3 regions of the Citrobacter sp. U14242 genome follow, and region 1 is predicted to be linked to each of the others. Evidence: riboswitches for the same ligand, from Rfam matches in the RefSeq annotation. Region 1 holds a riboswitch; each other region holds the start of a gene.

Evidence for each region. Region 1 has a riboswitch for thiamine pyrophosphate ahead of thiC (phosphomethylpyrimidine synthase ThiC). Riboswitches for the same ligand answer to the same signal wherever they lie in the genome.
Region 2: linked by a shared signal. The riboswitch ahead of thiB (thiamine ABC transporter substrate binding subunit) and the one ahead of thiC (phosphomethylpyrimidine synthase ThiC) in region 1 are both predicted to bind thiamine pyrophosphate.
Region 3: linked by a shared signal. The riboswitch ahead of thiM (hydroxyethylthiazole kinase) and the one ahead of thiC (phosphomethylpyrimidine synthase ThiC) in region 1 are both predicted to bind thiamine pyrophosphate.

The regions. Positions count from the first base shown of each region.
Region 1 covers NZ_JBKGLW010000021.1:23,042-32,853, forward strand. Annotated here, with positions in the region: gene thiE (thiamine phosphate synthase) at 1-300, opposite strand, end outside; gene thiC (phosphomethylpyrimidine synthase ThiC) at 300-2,198, opposite strand; TPP riboswitch at 2,282-2,507, opposite strand; gene rsd (sigma D regulator) at 2,557-3,045, opposite strand; gene nudC (NAD(+) diphosphatase) at 3,142-3,915, shown strand; gene hemE (uroporphyrinogen decarboxylase) at 3,965-5,029, shown strand; gene nfi (deoxyribonuclease V) at 5,039-5,719, shown strand; gene ACLJXE_RS23655 (YjaG family protein) at 5,753-6,343, shown strand; gene hupA (nucleoid-associated protein HU-alpha) at 6,530-6,802, shown strand; gene ACLJXE_RS23665 (DUF1481 domain-containing protein) at 6,814-7,509, shown strand; gene zraP (zinc resistance sensor/chaperone ZraP) at 7,547-7,990, opposite strand; gene zraS (two-component system sensor histidine kinase ZraS) at 8,254-9,648, shown strand; gene zraR (sigma-54-dependent response regulator transcription factor ZraR) at 9,645-9,812, shown strand, end outside.
Region 2 covers NZ_JBKGLW010000007.1:176,540-186,351, forward strand. Annotated here, with positions in the region: gene thiP (thiamine/thiamine pyrophosphate ABC transporter permease ThiP) at 1-893, opposite strand, end outside; gene thiB (thiamine ABC transporter substrate binding subunit) at 869-1,852, opposite strand; TPP riboswitch at 1,884-2,096, opposite strand; gene sgrR (HTH-type transcriptional regulator SgrR) at 2,130-3,785, opposite strand; gene sgrT (glucose uptake inhibitor SgrT) at 3,885-4,007, shown strand; gene ACLJXE_RS13500 (sugar efflux transporter) at 4,183-5,361, shown strand; gene leuD (3-isopropylmalate dehydratase small subunit) at 5,452-6,057, opposite strand; gene leuC (3-isopropylmalate dehydratase large subunit) at 6,068-7,468, opposite strand; gene leuB (3-isopropylmalate dehydrogenase) at 7,471-8,562, opposite strand; gene leuA (2-isopropylmalate synthase) at 8,562-9,812, opposite strand, start outside.
Region 3 covers NZ_JBKGLW010000001.1:485,166-494,977, reverse strand. Annotated here, with positions in the region: gene fbaB (class I fructose-bisphosphate aldolase) at 1-720, opposite strand, end outside; gene ACLJXE_RS02245 (nucleoside permease) at 973-2,250, shown strand; gene ACLJXE_RS02240 (ADP-ribosylglycohydrolase family protein) at 2,247-3,251, shown strand; gene ACLJXE_RS02235 (PfkB family carbohydrate kinase) at 3,248-4,213, shown strand; gene ACLJXE_RS02230 (GntR family transcriptional regulator) at 4,187-4,933, opposite strand; gene thiD (bifunctional hydroxymethylpyrimidine kinase/phosphomethylpyrimidine kinase) at 4,985-5,785, opposite strand; gene thiM (hydroxyethylthiazole kinase) at 5,782-6,570, opposite strand; TPP riboswitch at 6,602-6,698, opposite strand; gene ACLJXE_RS02215 (RcnB family protein) at 6,933-7,265, shown strand; gene ACLJXE_RS02210 (fimbrial protein) at 7,322-8,305, opposite strand; gene ACLJXE_RS02205 (fimbrial biogenesis outer membrane usher protein) at 8,317-9,812, opposite strand, start outside.

The sequences.
Region 1 (9,812 bases):
CGCCTGAATCGCTTTCAGGTCGGTGGTTTCGAGGTCTTCCTGCCCCAGATGTACGCCATATGCGTTGTGTTTAACAGCCAGTCGCCAGTAATCGTTGATAAACAGGCGAGCATCATAACGACGCGCCAGCGCGATAGTGGCAACAACGTCTGCTTCGACCTCTTCATCATGCTTGTCTTTGATACGCAACTGGATAGTACGCACGCCAGCCCCCAGCAGACGTTCAATCCACTCGACGCTATCTACGACCGGGTAAAGTCCGAGGCGGAATGGCACGGAGGGAAAATCAGGTTGATACATCAGGCTTCCTCCCGTTTCAGATAGATTTCACCACCTTTGGCGCGGAAGTTTTCGGACATGTCCGCCATCCCCACTTCAATCGTCTGTGCAGCGGCGTAGTCCCGCACTTCCTGGCTGATTTTCATCGAGCAGAACTTCGGCCCGCACATGGAGCAGAAGTGGGCGACCTTGCCGGATTCCTGCGGCAGGGTTTCATCGTGATAAGCGCGAGCGGTGAACGGATCGAGCGCGAGGTTAAACTGATCTTCCCAACGGAATTCGAAGCGCGCTTTCGACATGGCGTTATCGCGGATCTGCGCGCCCGGATGGCCTTTCGCCAGGTCGGCAGCATGCGCGGCGATTTTGTAAGTAATCAGCCCCTGTTTCACATCTTCTTTGTTCGGCAGGCCAAGGTGTTCTTTTGGTGTTACGTAGCAGAGCATGGCACAGCCAAACCAGCCAATCATCGCCGCACCAATGCCTGAAGTGAAGTGGTCATAACCTGGCGCAATATCGGTGGTTAGCGGCCCTAAGGTATAAAACGGTGCTTCGTGGCAGTGTTCCAGTTCTTCTGTCATGTTGCGCTGGATCATATGCATTGGCACATGACCTGGGCCTTCAATCATCACCTGCACATCATATTCCCAGGCAATTTTGGTCAGTTCACCCAGCGTATGCAGCTCAGAGAACTGTGCTTCGTCGTTGGCATCCTGAATCGAGCCTGGACGCAGGCCGTCGCCCAATGAGAGCGAAACATCGTAGGCGGCGCAGATTTCACAGATCTCGCGGAAGTGCTCAAACAGAAAGTTCTCTTTGTGATGGGAGAGGCACCACTTCGCCATAATAGAGCCACCGCGCGAGACAATACCGGTCAAACGCCTGGCGGTCATCGGTACATAGCGCAGCAGTACGCCCGCATGAATGGTGAAGTAGTCCACCCCTTGTTCGGCCTGCTCCAGCAGCGTATCGCGGAAGGCTTCCCAGGTGAGATCCTCAGCGATCCCGTTGACCTTTTCCAGCGCCTGGTAGATCGGTACGGTACCAATTGGCACCGGGCTGTTACGCAGGATCCACTCGCGGGTTTCATGAATATAACGACCGGTGGAGAGGTCCATTACCGTATCGGCACCCCAACGGGTAGACCACACCAGTTTTTCTACCTCTTCTTCGATGGAGGAGGTGACTGCCGAATTACCGATGTTGGCATTCACCTTCACCAGGAAATTACGACCGATAATCATCGGTTCTGATTCCGGGTGGTTGATGTTAGCTGGAATAATGGCGCGTCCGGCAGCGACCTCGTCACGCACGAATTCCGGAGTGATGTTTTCCGGCAGACGCGCACCAAAGTTCATCCCCGGATGCTGGTGGCGCAATACTTCACTGCGAATACGCTCACGGCCCATGTTTTCGCGGATGGCGATAAACTCCATCTCCGGGGTGACAATTCCCTGACGCGCGTAGTGCAACTGGGTCACGCATTTACCGGATTTAGCGCGTTTTGGTGTCAGTAACCCGCTAAAGCGCAGCGCATCAAGGCCATCATCGGCCAGGCGCTCTTTGGTGTAAGCGGAGCTGCGATCGTCTAACTCTTCGCTATCATTGCGCGCCGTAATCCACGGTTGGCGTAGTTTTGCCAGGCCCTGTTGAACGTTAATTGCCACGTCAGGGTCGCCGTACGGACCGGAGGTGTCGTAAACCGGAACGGCTTCATTCTCTTCAAATTGAGGATTATCTTTCGTGCCGCCAGTTAGCGTTGGGCTAAGCTGAATTTCGCGCATCGGGATGCGGATATCCGGCTGCGAGCCGGTGATATAGATGCGTCTTGACTCAGGAAAGGCGGTCCCTTCCAGGGTATCAATAAAGTGTTGGGCTTGAGCGCGCTGTTCGCGGCGTGATGGTTTAGTAGTGGCAGACATAGCTCATTCCAGATAAAAGTAAGGATATGGCTTGTCAGACGACGGATGAAGCAAGAGAGAAGATCGCCAGAAGGCGATGCTATTGCAGATTGACTCTTGTTCCCTTCGCAGGTATTAGCCTGATCAGGTTCCGCGGATCCCGAATTAACGGTCTCAGCCTTTTCCACGTCATCCTTCGCGCTGCCTCTTCGTTGGCTTCGTCTGCTCACTCCAGTCACTTACTTATGTAAGCTCCTGGAGGTTCACTGACTTGCCGCCTTGACGCATCACGAATGCTTTTGTGGAAAATAAGCACTCCGACAAGAAGTAACCTCAAAAAGAGGTAATGAATGTAAACTACGCGTTAATGCGACAAATCTCAAGCAGGGCGTTTGATCATTGCGTTGTCATGCATCGCATCAAACACCAGCATGATCAGCTTATCTTCCAGCACGAATCGGGCTTCCAGTGCTTCGCCGAGATCCGATAAAACTTTTTGAAATTCAAGGAAGTTATCATGATCGATAGCCGTTTCCAGACTGGAATCATAGTAGTCCATGATCTGCTGTGTATTGGCTTCCAGCAGTGGCCAAATTTTTGTGGCTTTTAAAAGCTGCCCGTTCCCTTCCAATTTATGCAGAATACGTTCATAAATACTGAAGTGTCCGGTGGAGAGGTAATCGACCAGGCTCTGACAAAAATCATCCAGCGCTTTTTCATTGAGTCGCATGTACGATTCTTTGCCAGGCTTAATGCCAACCAGATTGTAGTAAGCCACGAGCAGGTGCTTACGTACATGTAGCCAGCGATCAACCAGTTTATTACTTCCTCTGACGTGTTCCGTCAGGCTTTCCAGCTGGTTTAGCATGATTGACTCCGCAAGATGGTGTTAAAAAACTGCTCACCGATAAATGTAAAAATAATGTAAACAACATGCCTGTGAAGCAAAGGTTGCGCAAGAGATATGGATCGTATAATTGAAAAATTAGATAGCGGCTGGTGGATTGTCAGTCATGAGCAAAAATTATGGTTGCCTCGTGGCGAACTGCCCTACGGTGAAGCGGCAAGATTTGATTTAGTAGGCCAGCGCGCCCTGCCAATAGGCGAATGGGAAGGGGATACTGTCTGGTTGGTGCAGCAGCCGCGCCGGCATGATATGGGTTCAGTGCGCCAGGTTATCGACCAGGATGTGGGCCTGTTTCAACTGGCCGGACGTGGCGTGCAACTGGCTGAATTCTACCGCTCGCATAAATTCTGCGGCTACTGTGGCCATCCTATGCACCCGAGTAAAACTGAGTGGGCGATGTTGTGTGGTCATTGTCGTGAACGTTATTACCCGCAAATTGCCCCCTGCATTATTGTTGCTATTCGCCGTGATGACACCATCCTGCTTGCTCAGCATGTTCGCCATCGTAATGGCGTGCATACCGTGCTGGCGGGTTTTGTTGAAGTGGGGGAAACCTTAGAACAAGCGGTGGCGCGTGAAGTGATGGAAGAGAGTGGCATTAAGGTGAAAAACCTGCGCTATGTCACTTCCCAACCCTGGCCGTTCCCGCAATCTTTGATGACCGCATTTATGGCTGAGTATGATAGTGGCGAGATTGTTATCGATCCGAAAGAGCTGCTGGAAGCGAACTGGTATCGCTACGACGATTTACCGCTCTTACCGCCGCCGGGTACCGTCGCGCGCCGACTGATCGAAGATACCGTGGCGATGTGTCGGGCTGAGTACGAGTGAAGAACGAGTAATGATACACTGGCGGTCTGACGCTAAAAGGAAGATAAAAATGACCGAACTGAAGAACGATCGTTACCTGCGTGCGCTGCTGCGCCAGCCCGTTGATGTGACTCCGGTATGGATGATGCGCCAGGCGGGCCGCTATTTGCCGGAGTACAAAGCCACTCGTGCCGAGGCGGGCGATTTCATGGCGTTGTGCAAAAATGCCGAGCTGGCCTGTGAAGTGACGCTGCAGCCGCTGCGCCGCTATCCGCTCGATGCAGCGATCCTCTTTTCGGACATTCTGACTATCCCGGATGCGATGGGGCTTGGGCTCTATTTTGAAGCCGGGGAAGGCCCACGCTTTACCTCTCCTGTCACCAGTAAGGCTGATGTGGAAAAACTGCCCGTTCCAGACCCGGAAGATGAACTGGGCTACGTCATGAACGCAGTGCGCACCATTCGGCGTGAGCTGAAAGGTGAAGTGCCGCTGATCGGCTTCTCCGGCAGCCCGTGGACGCTGGCGACCTATATGGTTGAAGGTGGCAGTAGCAAAGCCTTCACCGTGATTAAAAAGATGATGTATGCCGATCCAAAAGCGCTACATCTGTTGCTTGATAAGCTGGCGAAAAGCGTCACCCTATACCTGAACGCACAGATCAAAGCAGGTGCGCAGTCGGTGATGATATTCGACACCTGGGGCGGTGTGCTGACCGGTCGCGACTATCAGCAGTTCTCTTTGTATTACATGCATAAAATTGTCGACGGTCTGCTACGTGAAAACGACGGTCGCCGTGTCCCCGTGACGTTGTTTACCAAAGGTGGCGGTCAGTGGCTGGAAGCAATGGCGGAAACCGGCTGCGATGCGCTGGGTCTTGACTGGACAACTGATATTGCTGACGCGCGTCGACGCGTAGGCCATAAGGTGGCACTGCAGGGCAATATGGACCCGTCGATGTTGTATGCGCCACCGGCGCGTATCGAAGAAGAAGTGGCAACGATTCTGGCTGGATTCGGTCAGGGCGAAGGTCATGTCTTTAACCTTGGTCACGGTATTCACCAGGACGTGCCGCCGGAACATGCGGGTGTCTTCGTGGAGGCGGTACATCGGTTATCCGGGCCGTATCACCGCTAAGGAACCGATATGGATCTCGCGTCGCTTCGTGCGCAGCAGCTTGAGCTGGCCTCTTCGGTTTCCCGAGAGGATCGCCTTGAAACCGAACCGCCGAACCTGATTGGTGGGGCGGATGTCGGGTTTGAGCAGGGCGGCGAAGTGACGCGAGCTGCGATGGTCTTGCTGAAATATCCCACGCTTGAGCTGGTTGAATACAAAGTGGCGCGTATTGCTACCACCATGCCGTATATTCCCGGCTTTCTCTCCTTTCGCGAAACTCCCGCGCTGATGGCCGCCTGGCAACAGCTGTCACAAAAGCCGGACCTGCTGTTTGTCGATGGGCACGGCATTTCCCATCCTCGCCGTCTGGGCGTCGCCAGTCATTTTGGTCTGCTGGTGGATGTTCCGACGATTGGTGTGGCGAAAAAACGGCTGTGCGGCAAGTTTGAACCTCTTGCGGCCGAACCCGGTGCATTAGCGCCGCTGCTGGATAAAGGCGAGCAACTGGCCTGGGTCTGGCGCAGCAAAGCACGCTGTAATCCACTGTTTGTCTCGACCGGTCATCGCGTGAGCATGGACAGTGCCCTGGCATGGGTGCAGCGCTGTATGAACGGCTACCGTCTGCCAGAACCAACACGCTGGGCGGATGCGGTGGCATCTGAACGCCCGGCTTTTACGCGGCTTGCAGCAAAAACGGCCCATATCGGGTAAACTGCCGCTAATTTCCGTATTTGAGAACTCATCATGTTACAAAATCCGATTCACTTGCGTCTGGAGAAACTGGAAAGCTGGCAGCACGTTACGTTTATGGCCTGCCTGTGCGAGCGCATGTATCCCAACTACGCGATGTTCTGTAAGCAAACTGAATTTGGCGATGGCCAGATTTATCGTCGAATCCTGGATTTGATTTGGGAAGCGCTGACGGTTAAAGATGCCAAAATCAATTTCGACAGCCAACTGGAAAAGTTTGAAGAAGCTATCCCGTCGGCAGATGATTACGATCTGTATGGTGTTTATCCTGCGATTGATGCCTGTGTGGCATTAAGCGAGCTGATGCATTCACGTCTGAGTGGTGAAACGCTGGAACACGCCATTGAAGTCAGTAAGGCTTCAATTACCACAGTAGCGATGCTGGAAATGACACAAGCTGGTCGCGAAATGACCGATGAAGAGCTAAAAGAAAACCCTGCCGTTGAGCAAGAATGGGATATTCAGTGGGAAATATTCCGACTTTTGGCTGACTGTGAAGAACGCGATATTGAGCTGATAAAAGGGCTGCGAGCAGACCTGCGCGAGGCTGGTGAGAGCAATATTGGTATAAATTTTCAGCAATGACACAACAAAACGTGATTTAACGCCTGATTTGTCGTGCCTGAAGGCTTCCCATCCGCCCCCCGTCTGGTCTACATTTGGGGGGCGAAAAAAAGTGGCTATCGGTGCGTGTATGCAGGAGAGTGCTTTTCTGGCATTTCCGTCGCACTCGATGCTTAGCAAGCGATAAACACATTGTAAGGATAACTTATGAACAAGACTCAACTGATTGATGTAATTGCAGACAAAGCAGAACTGTCAAAAACACAGGCTAAAGCTGCTCTGGAATCCACTCTGGCTGCTATTACTGAGTCTCTGAAAGAAGGCGATGCTGTACAACTGGTTGGTTTCGGTACCTTCAAAGTGAACCACCGTGCTGAGCGCACTGGCCGCAACCCGCAGACCGGTAAAGAAATCAAAATCGCCGCAGCTAACGTACCGGCATTTGTTTCTGGTAAAGCACTGAAAGACGCGGTTAAGTAATTCGCGTGGCAGTGAACAGTTTTAACGAAGGGGCGGTTTCGCCCCTTTTGTCCATCTGGCGTCATACGCTCTGGCTTTCAGGTGTGCTGTTGCTGTCTGCCTGTAGTCGCCATTCCGAGCTTCCTCCGTTCACGGCCAGCGGTTATGTTGGCGAGCAGGGGGCGGTACGCGTCTGGCGTAAAGATTCCAGTGACGATGTTCACTTGCTCTCGGTATTGAGTCCGTGGCGTAACGGCAATACTACCACCAGTGAATACCGCTGGCAGGGAGATACGCTCTCTCTGATAGAGCTCAATATTTACAGTAAACCGCCGGAACATATTCGCATCCGCTTCGATGACCGCGGCGAACTGAGTTTTATGCAGCGTGAAGTCGCCGGGCAAAAGCAGCAGCTTTCCAGCGATCAAATTGCGCTCTACCGCTATCGTGCCGATCAAATTCGTCAGACCAGCGATGCGTTGCGTCAGGGGCGTGTAGTATTACGTCAGGGGCGCTGGCATGGCGCTGAACGCACGGTAACTACATGTGAAGGCGAAACAATTAAGCCTGATTTAGATTCGTGGGCGATAAGCCATATTGAGCGCCGCCAGAGCCACTCGTCGGTCGACGTGAGCGTGGCGTGGCTGGAAGCGCCCGAAGGATCTCAGCTACTGCTGGTCGCCAATGAGGATTTTTGTCACTGGCAGCCTACAGCCAGGACCTTCTGAAGACCTGGACCGTAAGCCGTCATTCGGCAGGCTACGCTTACCAGTGCCCCATTCCCATATGACCACCGCCGCGATGGTTACCGCCGCCACCGCATCCGCCGTAGCCCATTCCGGCTCCGCGAGGTACGCCCGCCTGCGCCATCGCGACATCGCGCTTAACGCGCTGCTCGTCGAGTGACTGATTCAGAGACTCCATCTCTTTTGCCACCGCATTAATTTTTGCAGTGTCCGGCGAGCTGGCGGTTAGCAACGCATTGTATTCGTAGCGTTTGGATGTCAGTTGTTGACGTAAGGCGCTGGTCTGCGCGTAGTAATCATCATAGATTTTCTGAGCCGCCGCCTGTTGTTCGGTGGTCATAGGTGTACCGCCACGTTGCTGCATACCATCACCATACCCCCAGTGATGTTGTGCCAACGCCGGGGTGGAACCCAGAGCAATCAGCGAGAGTGCAATCAGCGCCAGTTTATTATTCCGTTTCATCATCCGTTCTCCTGTTGGTTATCTTACATTTCTTATTGCATCTTCCATGCCAGACCGGAGCTCCCCGTTCTGCAGGCATCACGCGTGGTTTGCCTGGCACAAAGCGAGTAAAAATGACTCACCCGAGCGTAACCAGCGGGTTATTTTTACCCGCCAGTTGCCACGGTTTGTGCCTGAAGACAGGGTTCTCAGGGCGAAAAGATGGCATGATTTCTGCTGTATACCTGAAATGAAGAAAGGAAACGGTGGGAAAGGAAGTGCATATGCGTCTGTATAAAGACACGGCGGCAAAGTGGCTGAGCAGATTCTTGCTGGCGGCAATCCTGATTTTAGTTGGCTGGTTTTCTATCATGACCATTCGGGATTATGGCCGTGAAAGTGACGCTGCCCGGCAAACGCTGCTGGAAAAAGGGCGTGTGCTGATCCGTGCCCTGGAGTCCGGTACGCGTGTGGGTATGGGTATGCGCATGCACCATGCTCAGCAGCAGACGCTGTTGGAGGAAATGGCCGTGCAGCCGGGCGTATTATGGTTTGCTGTTGTGGATGAGCATGGTGTGATCATAACTCACAGTAATTCTGCGATGGTGGGAAAGTCACTTTATACACCGGATCTCCTGCGGCAGTTAAATCCAGAGGAACAAGAACGCTGGCGGCGCATTGATGTACCCGTGGGCGGCAGTGAAAAAACGCCGGCACTGGAAATTTATCGCCAGTTTCAGCCGATGTATGGTCCTGGGCGGCATGGCATGGCTCGTTGTGCCGGCAATGGCGGACAGATGACCACGCCTTCACAAACCATTTTTATCGCTTTCGATGCCAGTGATCTGGCGGCGACCCAGGCCAGAGAGTGGCGTAATACGCTGATTGTCCTCTCTGCACTGGCGGCTGTGCTACTGGCAACGGTGCTTACGTTCTTCTGGTACCAGCGCTATCAGCGTTCGTACAAGGAATTGCAGGATGCGATGAAGCGGAAAGAAAAACTGATGGCGCTTGGGCATCTGGCGGCAGGGGTTGCACATGAAATTCGTAATCCACTGTCTTCCATCAAAGGTCTGGCAAAGTATTTTGCCGAACGTACTCCGGCAGGAGGTGAGTCGCACGAGCTGGCGCAGGTAATGGCGAAAGAGGCAGACCGCTTAAATCGGGTGGTGAGCGAACTCCTTGAATTGGTGAAACCCGCGCACCTCGCGCTACAGAAAGTGGATCTCAATGAGGTCATCACTCACTCATTGCATCTGGTAAGTCAGGATGCTCAAAGTCGGGAAATACAGTTACGGTTTACGGTAAATCCTGCACTACCCGCCATTCAGGCCGATCCTGACCGGCTAACGCAGGTCCTGTTGAATCTGTATCTGAACGCCATTCATGCGATTGGCCACCAGGGTACGATTACGGTTGAAGCGAGTGAATGCAGCGCCGAACGCGTTAAAATTGTGGTGACCGATAGCGGAAAGGGGATTGCACCTGAGCAGCTGGAGGCGATATTTACACCTTACTTTACGACCAAAGCCGATGGTACAGGGCTGGGGTTAGCGGTTGTGCAGAACATTATAGAACAGCATGGTGGAACTATTCAGGTGGCAAGCGTTGAGGGCAAGGGAGCGGTCTTTACTCTCTGGCTACCGACGAAAGCGAAACAACAGGATTTACAAGGATGACGCGCGGAAAAATCACTATTCTGGTGGTGGATGACGATATCAGCCACTGCACTATTTTACAGGCGCTGCTACGCGGCTGGGGTTATGACGTTGCATTGGCCTATAGCGGTCGGGCGGCGCTGGAGCAGGTGCGTGAACATGTTTTCGATCTGGTGCTATGCGAT
Region 2 (9,812 bases), on a different contig from region 1:
GCGAGAGCAATCAACATTAAGTCAGCCAGTCGGCTGTGTAGACGATCGTCGGGATCGCGCCAGCCTTGTACCAGCGTAGTACCGGGTGCGATTGCGCGACTCAACCGTTGGCTGATTAGTACCAGCGCTAAACAGCAAACCATTTGGATCAGGGCCAGCATAGCCGCCCGCGCGGGATCGTAATCAAAGCTCAGTGCCTGATAGATAGCCAGCTCGATAGTGGTTGCCTGCGGCCCGCCGCCGAGCGACAGCACGGTGGCGAAGCTGGCGAAACACAGCATAAAGATAAGTGCTGCTACGGGAAGGATCTGACGACGCAGCCACGGCCACTCAACAAAACGGAAGAAATGCCAGCCGCGCATCCCTAACTGCGCCGCGAGCTGGCGTTGCTCGCCGGGGATGTTCTCCAGCGATTGCAGCAGTAAACGACTGGCCATCGGCAGGTTGAAAAAGACATGCGCCAGCAGAATACCCTGTAAGCCGTATGGCGAAAACGTCCACTCCAGCCCGAATGTGTGCCAGAGCGAGGCCAGCCAGCCCTGACGACCATATACGCTAAGGATGCCGAATACGGCGACCAGCACCGGCAAGATCAGCGTCATCGCGCACAGGCGCAACAGGGCCAGACGTCCGGGAAAGCGCCGGCGATAGAGCGCTCTGGCGAGGAAAATCGCCGGGATAACGGACAACACTGCGGATAAAAATGCCTGCCAGAAAGAAAAGCGCACCACGTGCCACAGGTAGCTGTCCTGCCAGAGCGATAACCATTCTCCCTGCGGTGCGTTAAACCACAGTGCCAGAAATGCGGCCAGCGCGACAGCCACCATCAATGTGGCAGCTGAAAGCCCTGGGATCAGCCAGCCGGGAATTAACGGCTGACGGCGCGTTGCCATTCGCTAATCCATGCCTGGCGCTGGGCAGCAACTTGCTGCGGGGTAAATTCCAGTGCGTTGACCGGTTTTTCCAGTTGCTCAAATCCTGGCGGCAGGGTGACCTGCGTCACCGGATACATCCAGTTGCCCGTTGGGATCGCATTCTGGAATGCCGGAGATACCATAAATTTCAGGAATTTTTCCGCCAGCTCTGGTTGCTTGCTGGCAGCGGTACGCGCGGCAACCTCCACCTGCAGATAGTGACCTTCGCTAAAGTTGGCGGCGGCGTAGTTACCCTTTTTCTCTTCGATAATATGATAGGCCGGGGAGGTGGTATAACTCAGCACCAGATCGCTTTCACCCTTCAGGAACAGGCCGTAAGCTTCACTCCAGCCTTTGGTGACGGTGACGGTTTTGGCTGCCAGTTTCTGCCAGGCTTCTGGCGCTTTATCACCATAAACTTTCTGCATCCACAGCAGCAGTCCCAGACCCGGCGTGCTGGTGCGCGGGTCCTGATAAATCACACGCCATTTCTGGTCGCTTTCGACCAGTTCTTTCAGGCTTTTCGGCGGGTTTTTCAGCTTGTTTTTATCATAAACGAAGGCGAAATAACCGTAATCAAACGGGACAAAGGTGTCGTTTTTCCATCCGCCTGGCACACTGACTGCACTCTCCGGCACGTTGCTTTTAGCGAACAGCCCGGTTTGCGTAGCGGCTGACAGAAGGTTGTTGTCCAGCCCCAGTACGATGTCAGCTTTGCTATTTTTTCCTTCCATACGCAGGCGGTTCAGCAGCGATACGCCATCCTCCAGCGCGACCAGTTTCAGTTCGCAGTTGCAGTCAGCTTCGAAGGCTTTTTTGATGGTTGGGCCGGGGCCCCAGTCGGCGGCGAATGAATCATAGGTATAGACAGTCAGAACGGGTTTAGCGAAGGCAGGCGCTGCGCACAATAACAGCAGGGGAAGACATTTTTTTAACACTTTGCACCTCAAGAGTTGGGTGGCAAAGGACTTGAGTTGCAGCCTCAAATCCCTTCGCCGGCATTATCCGGATCAGGTTCGACGGGTATTTTCTCAGCCCATACGCGTCATCCTTCACGCTGCCTGCGTTCGCTCACCCCAGTCACATAGTTATCTATGCTCCTGAGGATTCACTCGCTTGCCGCCTTGATGCATCATGAACGATTTAGCGTATATTTGTTTTCTGGCACCCCGTTGAGAACGGCGTTAGTGTAATGATTTTGTTGCCCGGCAGCAATTAAGGATCCGGCGGCGCAAACCAGGCCGATTTAAAATCAAACCAGCCGAGGGTATTCATCCGTAGGCCACGCATACTGCGCTGCCCCTGAATGATCAACCAGTGATGGATCAATGGCACAATGGCTTTAGTGGCGAGTAGCTGTTGACACCACGAAGCCAGACTCATTTCACCGGTTCGCCAGCGGGCGGCATCGTTTTCCCAGTCTCGCGAGATACAGTTTTGCAGCAGCGGGACTTCACATAAATGGGCGAACAGTGAGAAGTCCAACGGCAAGGTGAAGTTAGCGCTGTTGAGCCAGATATCACTGCTGACATCACCCGCATGCCATTGATCGTAGTCGATCTCCTGAATGGTTAACTGTACCTCATGCGCTGCCAGTAACGTCTGCATAATCTGCGCGATGACCCGATGCTCAATATGATCGCGATAGTAGGTGAGCGTCAGGGTTTCCAGCCCGGCGGGCTTTTCACCATGACCAGGCCTGGCGTGATGCCAGCGGGGCAACAATCCGTAAGCAGGGAACCAGTGTCGTTGATACTGCTCGTCAGCGTGGTAGATCAAATTTGTCGGAGAGAGCACGCGGCTTACCCACTCCCGGACATCCTGCCTGGCGCCACGCGCAGTACGTGCATCAAACAGCAGGTAGTAGCATCCTTCTTCCAGCCGGCTCTCGATTGCCTTTTCATCTTCTGTTGGGCCCTGGAGCGTTAACCCGCCTCCGGGTTCTTCACCAATGTCAGGTAACACCCAAACGTTCACTTCGTCGATCAGCGCCCGGTAGCCAAAATAGTCATCGAACGCGTGAATTTTCAGCTGGTTACTGGTGTTGCGCATTACCGCATACGGGCCAGTACCGATGGGATGGCTGGAAAAATTACTCAGCGTTTCCCATTCTCGCGGCAGGATCATGGCGGGCACTTGCCCCAGTAACCAGGGAAGCCAGCGATCCGCTTGCGCAAGATGAATATCCAGCGTCCAGGCCGTGGGGGAGACGATATGCGTAATGTGCGAGTACAGCGGCAACGTATTAATGCGGGTTAGTGAGGCGATCACATCGTCCATTTCCAGCTCGCGGCCGTGGTGAAAATGGATCCCCGGGCGTAGAAAGAATCGCCAGTGCAAAGGTGAAATCTGCTGCCAGTGATGCGCGATGTCAGGTTCCAGTTCCCCATTTTCCTCATTTACACGAATTAAGGCGCTGAAGATTTGCCGGGCGATATGGGTTTCGGAACGGCGTAATGCTGTTCCAGGTAGCAGGTTGCGCATCGGTCGATAATACAGGACGCGCATGATGTGCCGCCCCTGGCGAAAGCTACGGCCGAGGTGGGAAACCAGCATCTGTCGCACGGCCGTTTTGTCGCCGACCAGTTGTACCAGCTGATCGATGCGATCCTGCTCCAGCAGGTCTTCCGCTCGCTGTTGCTGGAGCGCCAACCCGGTATAGAGGAATGTCAGGCGTGAGCGTTTACCCCGGCCGACCTCCGCTTCCCATGTTAACCAGCCACGTTCCTGCATGGTATTGAGCAGGGTTCGCATATGACGGCGAGAGCAGCTAAGCAACTCCGCCAGCTCGTTCAGCGTAGTGTCTTGCGTTTTGCCGTCACAGCATTGCCACAGACGGATAAACTGTTGTTGCAAACGACCAGAAGACATAAAAGGGGAACTCCTGCACAAAACTCAGCAATTTTATTATCCCTATATTAAGCCAATAATAGATTCCGATGAAGCGATGAGACAACGAAGGGGTCATCTATGCGTCAGTTCTATATGAAGTACTTTACCGCGGCAGAGAAATCGTCCTGGTTGGCTTGCCTGAGCGCGCCGCAGCGCTTAAAGATGCTCGAAGAACTGATGCAGTGGGAGGTGACAGCCTGACCTCTGAATTGAGAATTGCAGACATCATGTGTGACTGAGTATTGGTGCAGGCTGTGTCCTGCCATTCTACCCAGCGTCGATGCCAGGTATAATGGCAGGATACAGCCTCTATTCACCCGCCAGCAGATTTTTTCTGCTGGCTTTTTTCGTATCAGCCCAGCCAATAGGGATAAAAATGCTCTGGATTATGACCATGGGACGGCGCCTCAATGGCGTTTACGCGGCATTTATGTCGGTTGCTTTTATGATGGGCGTGGCGGGCGCGTTACAGGCACCCACGCTGAGTCTGTTTCTGAGCCGTGAGGTCGGGGCGCAGCCATTCTGGGTAGGGTTGTTTTATACCGTCAATGCGATTGCCGGGATCGTGGTCAGCCTCGGGCTTGCAAAACGTTCCGATAACCAGGGCGATCGACGAAAGCTGATCATGTTCTGCTGTCTGATGGCTGTTGGTAACGCGCTGCTTTTTGCCTTTAATCGTCATTATCTCACGTTGATTACCTGTGGTGTGCTGCTGGCCTCGCTGGCCAATACTGCGATGCCGCAGTTGTTTGCGCTGGCGCGGGAATATGCGGATAACTCCGCGCGCGAAGTGGTGATGTTTAGCTCAGTGATGCGCGTACAGCTTTCGTTGGCCTGGGTTATTGGGCCACCGCTGGCATTCATGCTGGCACTGAATTACGGTTTCACGGTGATGTTCTCTATTGCGGCTGGTATTTTCGCGATTAGCCTCGTGCTGATTGCGCTGATCCTGCCCTCTGTTCCCCGGGTGGATCAACCTGTTGATCTACCGCCTGAACAAGCGGGGGGCTGGCAGGATAAAAATGTACGCATGCTGTTTATTGCCTCCACGTTGATGTGGACCTGCAACACGATGTACATCATCGATATGCCGCTGTGGATAAGCCTTGAACTGGGTTTACCCGACAAGCTTGCAGGGCTCCTGATGGGGACAGCTGCCGGGCTGGAAATACCGGCGATGATTCTGGCCGGTTACTCTGTGAAGCGTTTTGGTAAACGGCGAATGATGATTACCGCCGTGGCAGCGGGGGTGCTGTTTTACCTTGGTCTTATTTTCTTTCACAGCCATATGGCGTTGCTTATTTTGCAGCTATTTAACGCCGTATTCATCGGTATTATCGCTGGGATAGGGATGCTGTGGTTTCAGGATCTAATGCCGGGACGCGCGGGTTCTGCCACCACATTATTTACCAACAGTATTTCAACGGGGGTCATTCTGGCGGGGGTGATTCAGGGAGCAGTGGCGCAAAGCTACGGACATTTTGCCGTTTACTGGGTAATCGCGGCGATTTCTGTGGTTACGCTGGTGATGACCGGGCGGGTGAAAGACGTTTAATGATGTTGCCGAATGCGCTGCGCTTATCCGGCCTACACATAATCCATACCTGTAGGACGAAAAAGCGCAGCGCATCCGGTACAACAAGCGCTAGCGCATAAATGCAGGTTGCTTGTGTTCGTACTCGGTAATCGCCGCTTCGTGTTGCAGCGTCAGTCCGATGCTGTCGAGACCATTCAGCATGCAGTGGCGACGGAAAGCGTCAATTTCGAATGGATACGCTTTGTCTCCGGCTTTCACCTCCTGCGCTTCCAGATCAACCTCAAAACGGATGCCCGGATTTGCCTGTACCAGTTTGAACAGCTCATCGACTTCTTCATCGCTTAATTTCACCGGCAGCAGTTGGTTGTTGAAGCTGTTGCCGTAGAAGATGTCGGCGAAGCTCGGCGCAATGACCACTTTGAAACCATAATCGGTCAGCGCCCAGGGCGCATGCTCACGTGAAGAGCCGCAGCCAAAGTTTTCCCGCGCCAGCAGAATTGACGCACCTTTATATTCCGGGAAGTTCAGCACGAACGCCGGATTAGGCTGTTGCCCCTTTTCGTCCAGGAAACGCCAGTCGTTAAACAGATGAGCGCCAAACCCGGTGCGTGTTACTTTCTGCAAAAACTGTTTGGGAATAATGGCATCGGTATCGACGTTGGCGGCATCCAATGGGACAACCAGGCCGGTATGCTGGGTAAATTTCTCTGCCATGGTAGTTTCCTTATTTGATGCTGCGAATGTCGGCAAAATGGCCGGTAACGGCGGCAGCGGCGGCCATTGCCGGGCTGACTAAGTGTGTGCGTCCACCGCGGCCCTGACGGCCCTCAAAATTACGATTGCTGGTAGAAGCACAGCGCTCACCCGGATTCAGACGATCGTTGTTCATGGCCAGACACATGGAACAGCCTGGTAAGCGCCATTCAAAACCGGCTTCAATGAAAATCTTATCCAGACCTTCTGCTTCCGCTTGCGCTTTTACCGGACCAGAACCTGGAACAACCAGTGCCTGAACGCCCGGGGCGACTTTACGACCTTTGGCAATTTCTGCCGCGGCGCGTAAATCTTCAATACGTGAGTTGGTGCAGGAGCCGATGAAGACTTTATCGATAGCGACTTCGGTTAATGGAATACCGGGTTCCAGCCCCATATAAGCCAGCGCTTTTTCTGCTGAAGCGCGTTCCACGGGATCGGTAAATGATGCCGGGTCGGGGATATTATCGTTCACTGAGATGACCTGGCCAGGGTTCGTTCCCCATGTCACCTGCGGCGCGATCTCTTCTGCCTGCAAGGTGACAATGGTATCAAACGTTGCGCCATCGTCGGTTTTCAGCGTTTTCCAGTACGCAACTGCATTGGCAAAGTCGTCACCTTTCGGGGCGTGCAAACGGCCCTGCACATAGTTGAACGTGGTTTCATCCGGTGCGACCAGGCCCGCTTTGGCACCCATTTCAATGGCCATGTTGCACAGCGTCATACGGCCTTCCATGCTCAGTGCGCGAATGGCTTCGCCGCAAAACTCAACGACATGTCCGGTACCGCCTGCGCTACCGGTTTTACCGATAATGGCCAGCACGATATCTTTGGCGGTGATGCCCGGAGCGGCTTTACCATTAACTTCGATCTTCATGGTCTTCGCGCGCCCCTGTTTCAGGGTCTGAGTGGCCAGGACGTGCTCTACCTCGGAGGTCCCGATTCCAAACGCCAGTGCACCGAACGCGCCGTGGGTGGCGGTATGCGAGTCACCGCAGACGATGGTCATGCCCGGTAACGTTACACCTTGTTCTGGCCCCATCACGTGGACGATGCCCTGATATGGGTGGTTCAGATCGTACAGTTCCACGCCAAATTCATTGCAGTTTTTGATCAGCTCCTGCATCTGAATACGCGCCATTTCGCCTGAGGCGTTAATGTCTTTAGTTTGCGTCGAAACGTTGTGGTCCATCGTGGCAAAGGTTTTACCCGGCTGGCGAACCTGGCGGCCATGCGCACGCAAACCATCAAATGCCTGCGGAGAGGTCACCTCATGCACCAGATGTCTGTCGATATATAACAGTGGGGTTTCATTTTGCGCCTCAAAGACGACGTGCGCATTAAACAATTTTTCGTATAACGTCTTAGCCATGATTACACCCCTTCAGCGACGTAGCGAGCGATGATATCGCCCATCTCATCGGTACTGACTGCGGCAGCGCCACGGGCTAAGTCACCGGTGCGAATACCTTCTTCTAATGCGCGGTTGATGGCGCTCTCAATTGCGGTTGCCGCATCATTGGCATCCAGGCTGTAACGCAACAGCAGGGCCAGCGACAGAATTTGGGCGATCGGGTTTGCAATATTTTTCCCTGCGATATCGGGTGCAGAACCGCCAGCCGGCTCGTACAGGCCAAAGCCCTGCTCATTCAGGCTGGCAGACGGTAACATGCCCATTGAGCCAGTGATCATGGCGCACTCATCAGACAGAATGTCACCAAACAGGTTTGAACACAGCAGTACGTCGAACTGAGACGGGTCTTTGATTAATTGCATTGTCGCGTTGTCGATATACATATGCGCCAGTTCAACATCCGGGTATTCGTTGGCGATTTCATTGACGATTTCACGCCACAAGATGGATGTTTGCAGCACGTTGGCTTTATCAATCGACGTGACTTTACGACGACGCTGGCGCGCGGACTCAAACGCGATACGGGCAATACGCTCGATCTCGAAACGGTGATAAACCTCAGTATCAAAGGCTTTTTCATGTTGCCCGCTGCCTTCGCGGCCTTTAGGTTGACCGAAATAGATCCCACCCGTCAGTTCACGTACGCACAGGATGTCGAAACCGTTAGCTGCAATGTCGGCGCGCAGCGGGCAAAAGGCTTCCAGCCCCTGGTACAACTTAGCCGGACGCAGGTTACTGAATAATTTAAAGTGCTTACGCAACGGCAGCAGTGCACCACGCTCGGGTTGCTGGTTAGGCGGCAGATGTTCCCATTTCGGGCCGCCAACTGAGCCAAACAGAATGGCGTCGGCTTGCTCACAGCCTTCAACCGTTGCCGGTGGCAGCGGCTGACCGTGGTTATCGATAGCGGCTCCGCCTACGTCATAGTGGCTGGTGGTAATGCGCATGCCAAAACGGTTGCGAATTGCGTCCAGTACTTTCAATGCTTGCGCCATCACTTCCGGACCAATACCGTCACCCGGCAAAACAGCAATATGATAATTCTTCGACATCACACGGTTTCCTTGTTGTTCTCGTTGTTCTGAGCTTTGCGTTGCAATTCTTTTTCGACTTCTTCAGCGCGCCAGATGTTGTTCAGCACATGTACCATCGCTTTGGCGGAAGACTCGACGATATCTGTTGCCAGACCGACGCCGTGGAAGCGGCGACCGTTATAGTTGGCGACGATATCCACCTGACCCAGCGCATCTTTACCGTGGCCTTTAGCGGTCAGGCTATATTTGACGAGTTCGACGTTATATTCCGTCACGCGGTTAATAGCCTGATAAATGGCATCGACCGGGCCGTTACCGTTAGCCGCTTCGGCTTTGACTTCTTCGCCACAGGCCAACTTGACGGAGGCAGTGGCAATATCATTAGAGCCAGACTGCACACTGAAATAGTCCAGACGGAAGTGTTCTGGTTCTTCCTGCTGTTTGTTAATAAAGGCCAGCGCTTCCAGGTCGTAGTCGAACACTTGACCTTTTTTATCTGCCAGCTTCAGGAACGCGTCATACAGATTGTCCAGGCTGTATTCGCTTTCTTTGTAGCCCATCTCATCCATACGATGTTTCACCGCAGCGCGTCCTGAACGGGAGGTCAGGTTCAACTGTACCTGGTTCAAACCGATGGATTCAGGCGTCATGATTTCGTAGTTTTCACGGTTTTTCAGTACGCCGTCCTGATGGATACCGGAGGAGTGAGCAAAGGCACCACTACCCACAATCGCTTTGTTGGCAGGAATCGGCATGTTGCAGATTTGGCTGACTAACTGGCTGGTACGCCAGATTTCCTGATGATTAATACGGGTTTGCACGTTCAGGATATCTTTGCGGACCTTGATCGCCATGATCACTTCTTCCAGTGAACAGTTGCCCGCGCGTTCGCCGATACCGTTCATCGCACCTTCAACCTGACGAGCACCCGCATGAACAGCCGCCAGTGCGTTACCGACGCCCAGGCCTAAATCGTCATGGGTGTGTACAGAAATAATGGCTTTATTGATGTTTGGCACCCGCTCATACAGACCTGAAATGATTGCGCCAAATTCGAAAGGCATGGTGTAACCGACGGTATCGGGAATGTTGATGGTTCTGGCACCGGCGTTAATGGCCGCTTCTACCACGCGAGCCAGATCGGCTATCGGGGTACGGCCTGCGTCTTCACAGGAGAATTCCACGTCATCAGTGTAATTACGTGCCCGCTTAACCATGTAGACGGCGCGTTCAATCACCTCATCCAACGTACTGCGCAATTTTGTCGC
Region 3 (9,812 bases), on a different contig from region 1:
CATTTTCTGTTTAACGATATCCGCGCCGATAGTCGCCGCCAGATGGTTTGCCTGCCCGGTCAAATCAGCCGAAACATGATAATCCACACCGTCTTTCTTAAACGCTGAGTTGCGCAAATAGGCCCACAGTACCGTTACCATGCCCAGCTCATGGGCGCGCTCAAAGGCCGCAGAGATCTCTTCAATCTGGCGGCGCGACGCTTCTGAGCCGAAATAAATGGTTGCCCCCACCGCGACCGCGCCCATATTGAACGCTTGCTCCACGCTGGCATACAGCGTCTGGTCAAAGGTATTCGGATAGCTGAGCGTTTCGTTATGGTTAATTTTCACAAGGAATGGAATGCGATGCGCATAACGGCGGGAAACAGACGCCAGCACGCCATAGGTTGACGCGACGCAGTTGCAGCCAGCTTCAATCGCCAGCTCAACAATATTTTTGGGATCAAAATACAGTGGGTTTGCGGCAAACGATGCCCCAGCAGAATGTTCCACACCCTGGTCTACAGGCAGAATCGACAAATAACCGGTCCCGGCGAGCCGTCCGGTGTTGTACAGCGTCTGCATATTACGCAGCACGGCAGGTGGACGGTTATTGTCAACCATCACGCGGTCGACGTAATCATGTCCTGGCAGGTAAAGTTGGTCAGAAGGAATGGTCATACAACGATGCTGTAAAAGGTTGTCGGCATCTTTGCCAAGCAACTGCGCAATATCAGTCATAGCTATGCTCCCGTAAGTTCCGATTTGATATCGGAAGTGGATTGTCCTGACCCGCCTGGTGGCGGGCAGCAATAAGCCTGGTACTGACTGCGTATTTTTTCCATCTTTAGCGCACTTTTCAGCGATTTCCGCTGGCTCGATTCAGGCATCAAAAAATGATACAGCGGTCAAATTTAGACCACAAAGGTATTTTAAAGGTATTATATAATGGTACTATCCAGCCGTACCTTACCTGTCATGAAGGATTTAAAGATGAAAACTACAGTTAAGCTGTCGTTCATGATGTTTGTGGAGTGGTTTATCTGGGGCGCCTGGTTTGTACCGCTTTGGCTCTGGCTGAGTAAAAGCGGCTTTACTGCCGGTGAAATTGGCTGGTCTTATGCCTGTACCGCTATTGCCGCGATCCTCTCCCCTATCTTCGTCGGTTCGATCACTGACCGCTTTTTCTCTGCGCAAAAAGTACTGGCAGTGCTGATGTTTGTCGGCGCAATTTTGATGTATTTTGCAGCGCAGCAGACGACGTTCGGCGGATTCTTTCCGCTATTGCTGGCGTACTCACTCACCTATATGCCGACGATTGCACTAACGAACAGTATCGCCTTTGCCAACGTCCCGGATGTCGAACGTGATTTTCCGCGCATTCGCGTAATGGGAACGATCGGCTGGATTGCATCCGGCCTGGCTTGTGGGTTCTTACCGCAAATGCTCGGCTATAACGACATTTCACCAACCAACATTCCGCTGCTCATTACAGCCGCAAGTTCCGCATTACTGGGTATCTTCGCTTTCTTTTTACCGGATACGCCGCCGAAAAGTACCGGCAAGATGGATGTCAAAGTCATGTTAGGTCTGGATGCACTGATCCTGCTGCGTGATAAGAACTTCCTCGTCTTTTTCTTCTGCTCTTTTCTGTTTGCCATGCCGCTGGCGTTTTACTACATCTTCGCCAACGGGTACCTGACAGAAGTTGGGATGAAAAATGCGACTGGCTGGATGACGTTGGGCCAGTTCTCTGAAATTTTCTTCATGCTGGCGCTGCCGTTCTTCACCAAACGCTTTGGCATTAAAAAGGTATTGTTGCTTGGTCTTATCACTGCAGCGATCCGCTACGGATTTTTTGTTTACGGTGGCGCGGAAGAATATTTCACCTACGCCCTGTTATTTCTCGGCATTCTGCTACATGGCGTTAGCTACGACTTCTACTACGTTACGGCATACATCTATGTCGATAAAAAAGCGCCAGTGCACATGCGCACCGCTGCGCAGGGATTAATCACTCTCTGCTGTCAGGGATTCGGCAGCCTGCTCGGTTACCGCCTGGGTGGGGTGATGATGGAAAAAATGTTTGCTTATAAAGAGCCGGTTGATGGCCTCACCTTTAACTGGGCTGGCATGTGGGGATTTGGCGCGATCATGATCGCCGTTATCGCCGTGCTGTTTATGATTTTCTTTCGCGAGTCAGACAAAGAAATCACCGCCATTAAGGTGGACGATCGCGATATCGCATTGCAACAAGGGGAAGTTAAATGAAAGCAGAACGTATTCTCGGTGCTCTTTATGGGCAGGCGTTAGGGGATGCGATGGGTATGCCGTCGGAACTGTGGCCGAGAACCCGTGTAAAGGCGCACTTTGGTTGGATCGACCGCTTTTTACCGGGCCCAGACGAAAATAATGCAGCGTGTTACTTTAATCAGGCTGAGTTCACTGACGACACCTCCATGGCGCTGTGCCTGGCGGACGCGCTGCTGGAATGCGACGGGAAAATAGTGCCAGACGTCATTGGGCGCAATATCCTGGCCTGGGCGGAAAATTTTGACGCCTTCAATAAAAACGTACTCGGCCCCACGTCGAAGATTGCGCTCAACGCCATTCGCGACGGCAAACCTGTCGCTGAGCTGGAAAACAACGGTGTCACCAATGGGGCAGCTATGCGTGTGTCGCCGTTGGGATGTCTGCTACCGACAGGCAATCTTGATGCGTTTATTGACGACATCGCGCTGGCCTCCAGCCCGACACATAAGTCGGATTTAGCTATTGCGGGCGCGGTGGTCATCGCCTGGGCGGTATCTCGTGCTATCGACGGAAGAACATGGTCTGAGATTGCCGGGGCACTTCCCGCGATTGCTCTCCACGCTCAGCAAAAACGGATCACTACGTTTAGCGCATCGCTTGCAGCCCGCCTCGAACTGGCATTGAAAATCGTTCGCGAGGCCAACGGTGCGGAATCTGCCAGCGAGCAGCTGTATCAGGTGATTGGCGCCGGGACCAGCACCATTGAATCCGTGCCCTGCGCCATCGCGATGGTCGAACTGGCACAAACCGATCCTAACCGCTGTGCCGTACTGTGTGCGAATCTCGGCGGAGACACTGACACCATCGGGGCAATGGCAACCGCTATTTGTGGGGCACTACACGGCGTAAGCGCGATTAGTCCGACGTTAAAACAGGAACTGGATGCGGTGAATAAGCTCGATTTCACCCGCTATGCCAGTGCGCTAGCGCGGCTGCGCGAGCAACGGGAGGCGCTATGAGTGCTACGCGTCTGCAAACGCTTCTCCCACAGTTGCACACTCAGCGACCGGTGACGGTAGTCGGTGCGGCGGTTATTGATGTGATTGCCGATGCGTATGCTCTTCCCTGGCGCGGCTGTGATATTGAGCTTAAGCAACAGGGCGTGAACGTGGGCGGTTGTGCGCTCAACATTGCCGTCGCCCTAAAACGTCTGGGCATTGAGGCCAGTAATGCCTTACCGCTGGGTCAGGGCGTGTGGGCCGATATTATCCGCAATCGTATGGCGAAAGAAGGATTGCACAGCCTGATCGACAATGCCGAGGGCGATAACGGCTGGTGTCTGGCATTGGTAGAGCCGGACGGTGAACGCACATTTATGTCCTTTAGCGGCGTCGAAAATCAGTGGAATGCTGACTGGCTGGCACAGCTGAATATCCCGCGCCACAGTCTGGTTTATCTCTCGGGCTATCAGTTAGCGTCTCCGTGTGGCGAGCTGCTGGTGCAGTGGCTGGAAGGCCTTGAGGAGGTCACGCCGTTTATCGATTTTGGTCCGCGCATCGGCGATATCCCTGATGCTCTAATTGCGCGAATTATGGCCTGTCATCCGCTGGTGTCACTGAATCGCCAGGAGGCAGAGATTGCTGCTGAACGATTCGGGCTAAGCGCCGACGTCGAAAGTTTTGGTGTCGAGTGGGTAAAACGCTTTACCACACCGGTGGTGATTCGGCATGACAAAGACGGCGCGTGGTATTTCAGCGAGCACACATCCGGTTGCGTGCCCGCCTTTTCGACCACCGTCGTTGATACCATCGGTGCGGGAGACAGTCACGCAGGCGGCATGCTGGCTGGGCTGGCATCGGGCTGGTCGCTGGGCGATGCCGTCCTGCTCGGCAATGCGGTAGCATCCTGGGTGGTGGGTCACCGCGGTGGCGACTGCGCCCCCTCACGCGAGGCGTTACTCCTCGCACACAAAGACGTATAGGTCGCTTCGACAGTAACTGATACTGTATTCAATAGGCCGTTGCTGCTGATCAAGCGCTACTTGCTTTATCACCAGTACCGGCACTTTGCTGTCCATCTGGATATGGGACTGGAACTCTGCGTCCGGCATTCGCGCACTGACGCGTGAGCGCGTGCGCTGTGGAAAGATATGCTGGCTGCGGAAATAGTCGTACAGTGAAACGCCAATCGCATCCACGTCATGGATAAGATGGGCGGGTACCCATGATTCTTCAATAGACACAGCATCTTCATCAACATAGCGAATGCGCTTCAGCAAGAAGACCTCACTGCCGACAGCAACAGCCAACTGCTGAGCCACCTCTTCCGGGCAGGGCACCACGCGTTTATTCACCCATAGCGTATCCGGCTTTTTACCGCGCAACACCACCTGTTGTGAAAAACCGCGCGCTTCTTTGAGCGAATACTCGAAGATGTTATTGATTTGCGTCCCGTAGCCACGCGCACGCGTCACCACCCCCTCTTCTTCCAGCGCCTGCATCGCTTTCCGCACCGTAATACGTGAAACGCCAGTCAACTGGCTGAGGTCACGCTCACCCGGCAGGATATTACCATGCTCCAGGATCCCACTGCGCACAGCGTTCTTAACCGTTTGAGCGAATTTCATATACAGCGGCGTATTGTCCGCCGCTGAAATACGTTCATTCAGTTGCGCGATAAGCTGGGTATGCGCTTGTTCCATTTATCTTTTTCCTGGCAGCCGTTTCTGTCGCCAGTATACCATTTCTGCTCATCACCACCACGCGTGGAAATGATGCACCGGACCAATCCCCTCGCCCACTTCCAGCGTATCCGCCTGCGCCAGCGCCGCAGAGAGCCACAACTTAGCCTCCTGTACCGTATCAGCCCAGTTAACATGACGTGGACGCAGTGCCGCCAGCGCCGCCGACAGCGTACAACCTGTTCCGTGCGTATTTTTGGTCACTACCCTTGGCGCGGTGAAACGCTGTTCGCCATCACGGGTAAAGAGCCAGTCAGGGCTTTGCTCATCATCCAGATGCCCCCCTTTCATTAATACCGCCTCACAGCCCAGCGCCCGTAGCGCCCGCCCCTGTTCTAACATTTCCTGCTCTGTTCGGGCATGCGATGCCCCGAGCAACGCCGCCGCCTCCGGCAGATTAGGGGTAATTATCGACACTTGCGGTAACAGACGGGTACGCAGCGTTTCAACCGCAGAGGAAGACAACAGCGGATCGCCGCTTTTTGCCAGCATTACCGTATCCAGTACGACGTTTTGTACCCGGTGACGCTGTAAGCGTTCGGCCACGGCTTCGACAATGTCGGTTTCTGCCAGCATGCCGATTTTGGTGGTATCGATGCGCACATCGCTGAACACCGAGTCCAGTTGCGCCGCCACAAAATCGGGTTCAATCCGGTATACCGACTGTACCCCACGCGTGTTTTGCGCCACCAGTGCCGTGATGACTGAACAGCCATAAGCGCCGAGTGCCGAAAAAGTTTTTAAGTCGGCCTGAATCCCTGCGCCACCGCTCGGATCGGTTCCAGCAATGGTTAAGGCGTTAATCCGTTTCATGCGTGCTCCTGGGGGTTCAGATTATAGAGGGCATCGAGAAATGCCGGAATAAAGCTTCCCGGTCCCGTCGATTGTTCAGTGGCGCGTTGTCCGGCTAGCTTCATCCAGCTACAGGCAGAAGCAACATTGTTCAACCGGTCCCCCTCCAGGGCGCAACTGGCTGCAACTACCGCTGACAGTGCGCATCCGGTCCCCACTACCCGCGTCATCAGCGGATCGCCACCATGAATACCCACTGTCCGCTGACCATCGGTGACGTAATCCACTTCGCCGGTAACAACGACAATGGTTCCGACCTCGCGTGCCAATGTTTGTGCGGCCGGAATCGCAGCCAATGCTGTATCGGTGGTATCCACACCGCGCCCACCGGCGTTCATCCCAGCCAGGGCGAGTATTTCTGACGCGTTGCCACGAATGGCAGCCGGGCGCAGCGTAAGTATGTCCAGACAAAAGCGACGACGAAAATCCAGTGCGCCAACGGCAACAGGATCCAGCGTCCAGGGGGTTTTCGCCTGCTGCGCCTGCTCAACGGCGGCACGCATTGCCGTGGCTCGCGCCTGGGTCAGTGTCCCAACATTAATGAGCAGCGCCTGGGCAATAGCAGCAAACTGGCTGGCTTCTTCAGGTTCAATCACCATTGCGGGGGATGCCCCTAAAGCCAGTAGCGTATTGGCGGTAAAACTCTGCACAACGTCATTCGTCATACAGTGTGTCAGTGGGGAAAGCGTTCTAAATTGCTGTAAGGTGTGAGCCGCAAGGGCACGGCTGTGCAGGTCAGGCTGCATGGTTCAACTCCTGCCCGCGTGAAGAAGGGACACGAGCAGTGTCAGACTTCCCTACGCTGGCATTATCCAGATCAGGTGGTACGGGTATTTCTCAGCCTTCACCAGGAAGGGCACCCCGAGTCGTTGAAACACAAATATAATATTCAGGTTTCAGCAACAGGATACTGCCTGCTCTTAACGATGTAAATTGGCGCGGAACAGGCTTTGGCGGTGAAACCGCTGGTTACGGTTGCCGAGTTTCCGTACGTTCATTTACACTTTTTACGAAATGACTGGAGTAATCACAAAATAGTGCTTGTCAAATGTCCTGTTAGCCAGGAATCATACAGGGCTAATTTTGATGACCCGAACAGGTAGAGAGGATGGGTATGAAGAAGAAAATGTTGCTGGGTGCACTACTGCTCGCAAGCAGTGCGGTCCGGGCCGCGCCGGCTGCAACCGCTGCCCCCACAGGTATTGATAAATATGAGTTGAGCAGTTTCATTGCCGACTTTACCCATTTCAAACCTGGTGACACTGTCCCGCCACTGTACCGTACTGATGAATACGCGATTAAACAGTGGAATCAGCGCAACTTACCAGCGCCTACTGCAGGTACCCACTGGACTTACATGGGTGGCGCATATGTCCTGATTAACGATGCCGACGGCAAAATCATTAAAGCCTACGACGGCGAGATTTTTTATCACCGGTAACGAAAATGTACCTTCATAACGAAGGTACATTTTTTAAGCGGATTACATCAGGCTAGTTAGTCATAAGATACTGAAAATATGACTTTGCTTTGTACTTCACCCGGTCGTAGTGATTCCCCTGTCACGTGAACATATTTCGCAATAATAGGGAAAGTGTACTGATTGTTGATTGTCTCCAGTTTAGCTATTCTGTCCATCAGAGTATCCCCCTGTTTTAGGGGAGTCGTCTTGGTACCGTTGTAAATCTGGAACCCGACCCCTTTTGCACCATTCGTCGCGGTATTTTTCAGTATCTTCCCGCTTTCATCCCAGTCACCTCGCGCGATTTTAAAACTGACAGGATTGGTGGTGACGTTGTATACGCCGTTGCAATTCAATATCAGATTTGTGGAGCCTGATTTAGTATTATTTGCTGCCAGCATCTCATTTAACGTAGTATCTGGCATCTTAATTTCATATCGAGGTAATGAGAACTGACAGGTTGTTGGTTTATGCATTACTGTAAAGCTTAAATTCTGTGTAAAAGCAGAATTTCCCGACAAACGTCCGGTAATCCAGCAATAAAGATAAACTAACCAGTTTGATGTACATGAGTTCTCAGATGTAATACTGACTGCCGGGTCACTCAGACTAAACGCATCACCGGAGACTGTCTGCTTAGCCGTCCCTGAATTTACATAACTTGCTGTAATCGTGAATTTTTTGGTATTCAGTGTTTCACTGGCGCTAACTGTTTTCTTTCCAATACTAACGGGAAAATCACTGCTCGTTAGATTGATATTAATTAAAATCTTCTTGCCGCTGCTACTCTGAATAGCAACAATGTAATTCGTTAATGGCGTTGTAAAATATAAGCTATCGCTATTGGCAGTACACGTTATATCGCCACTGGAATTGAGATTCAGTTGATTCGTCGCTGTTCCGGATGTCATATCCAGATTAATTGCCGTCAACCCGCCATTTTTTGTCTGAAATGTACATCCTGCCTGGGCTCCAAAGGATGACAACAGCAGAAATATTAAAAATACGTATCCTTTCATATCTTGCATCCTTAGCGGCAAATATAGACTGTATTCTCATCAATCACCTTATCGAAGGTAATCGTGCAGAATTGTCCCTGCTGTTTATTGACCGCGACGTGTACCGACGCGGGAATGTCGTTGGTGCGAATAAATATCCGGCTGCCCTGACCGACCAAACCGACATGATTACCGGCGTTATCTTCTACCTCATAGCCGAACGACAACGGAGAGCCGTCCGGTCGCTGGGCGAGGAAGTACAAGGGTTTACGCCGATCGGTTTCAAACTCCGTCATCACGACCGCGCCGCGATAGGGTACTGTGCCTTTTCGATTGCCCAGTAACGCCACATCACTATTACTGTCGGAAAGATCCAATATCAGCATATTTTCACGGTACGGCGTCAGACTGTCATAAACCGCGTAACCTTTGCTGTTGGTTGTCAGGTAACGATGTCCCTGCACCGCCGCGCCCTGTAATCCAGGCGCTTTAACAATGGCAAATGTATCCGAAAGCCGAGGAGCTAACGCGACACCCTCTGACCACACCACCAAACCACCCTGAATATTGCCGCTGGCCTGTTGATATTTATTCGATTGGCTATAACTGCTGCCAATGGTTGCCATAGGCGCGCGCCAGGCCAGGTTACCCCCCACCGTTGTCTCGCTCCCCTGCCGCTGATGACTGAAGTTAGCGCCGTAGTTGAATTGATCACGACTACCCGCTACACCGCTTAAGCTGGTGTTATTCGACTGATAACCATCATCATCAAATGTTGTTGAGTTAGAGACAAACAAATCGCGCCGCGGCGTAGAAATACCATCCTCCCACGAGAACGGAATGGAGATATACAGGTTAAAACGCTTATCCTCGTGATTATCCTCATCGTACGTCTGGCTAACGGAAAAGGTATAACTGATACGTTGCCAGGCGTTCGAATAACTCAACTGATAATCTTTGCCCGTCCCACTACGTTGCCAGTAGTCACGCCACAGGCCACTGGCCGTCAGGCCCCCCCAGTTTTCGGGTAATGCTTGATTGATATTAAGCGAAAAACTGTTCTTTCGACCAAAGTCATTCTGGTAATAATCCACAATGTCATAAACATCATTTTCATCATGCCTATAGCTATTTTTGTTATTCGCCCACACGTGATCGTTGAAGGTACGATAATCCTGCGAAGAGTAGCGATAACCCGCCAGCGCAAACTGTGTTCCGGTCTGTGCGATATATTTATTCCACGCAACCTGATAACTCTGCCCGTCAAAAACGCCATTATCCTGTTCGCTGTGCGAGTACGTTCCATCTACAGAAACCGCACCAATCGGCGTGTTCCATCCCGTGCCGAATACAAATGAAGAGTAGTTATCCGACAACATGGAACCGCCATATACCGTTAGCAGATTATTCAGTCCATACTGGTAACTACCCTGTATAAAATCAGACTGGTTGCTCGCGCCTTCGATGTTGCTACGTCCGGCGGCAAAATCATATTTCGCGACCCCCGCCTGCAACATATTGGGTACCG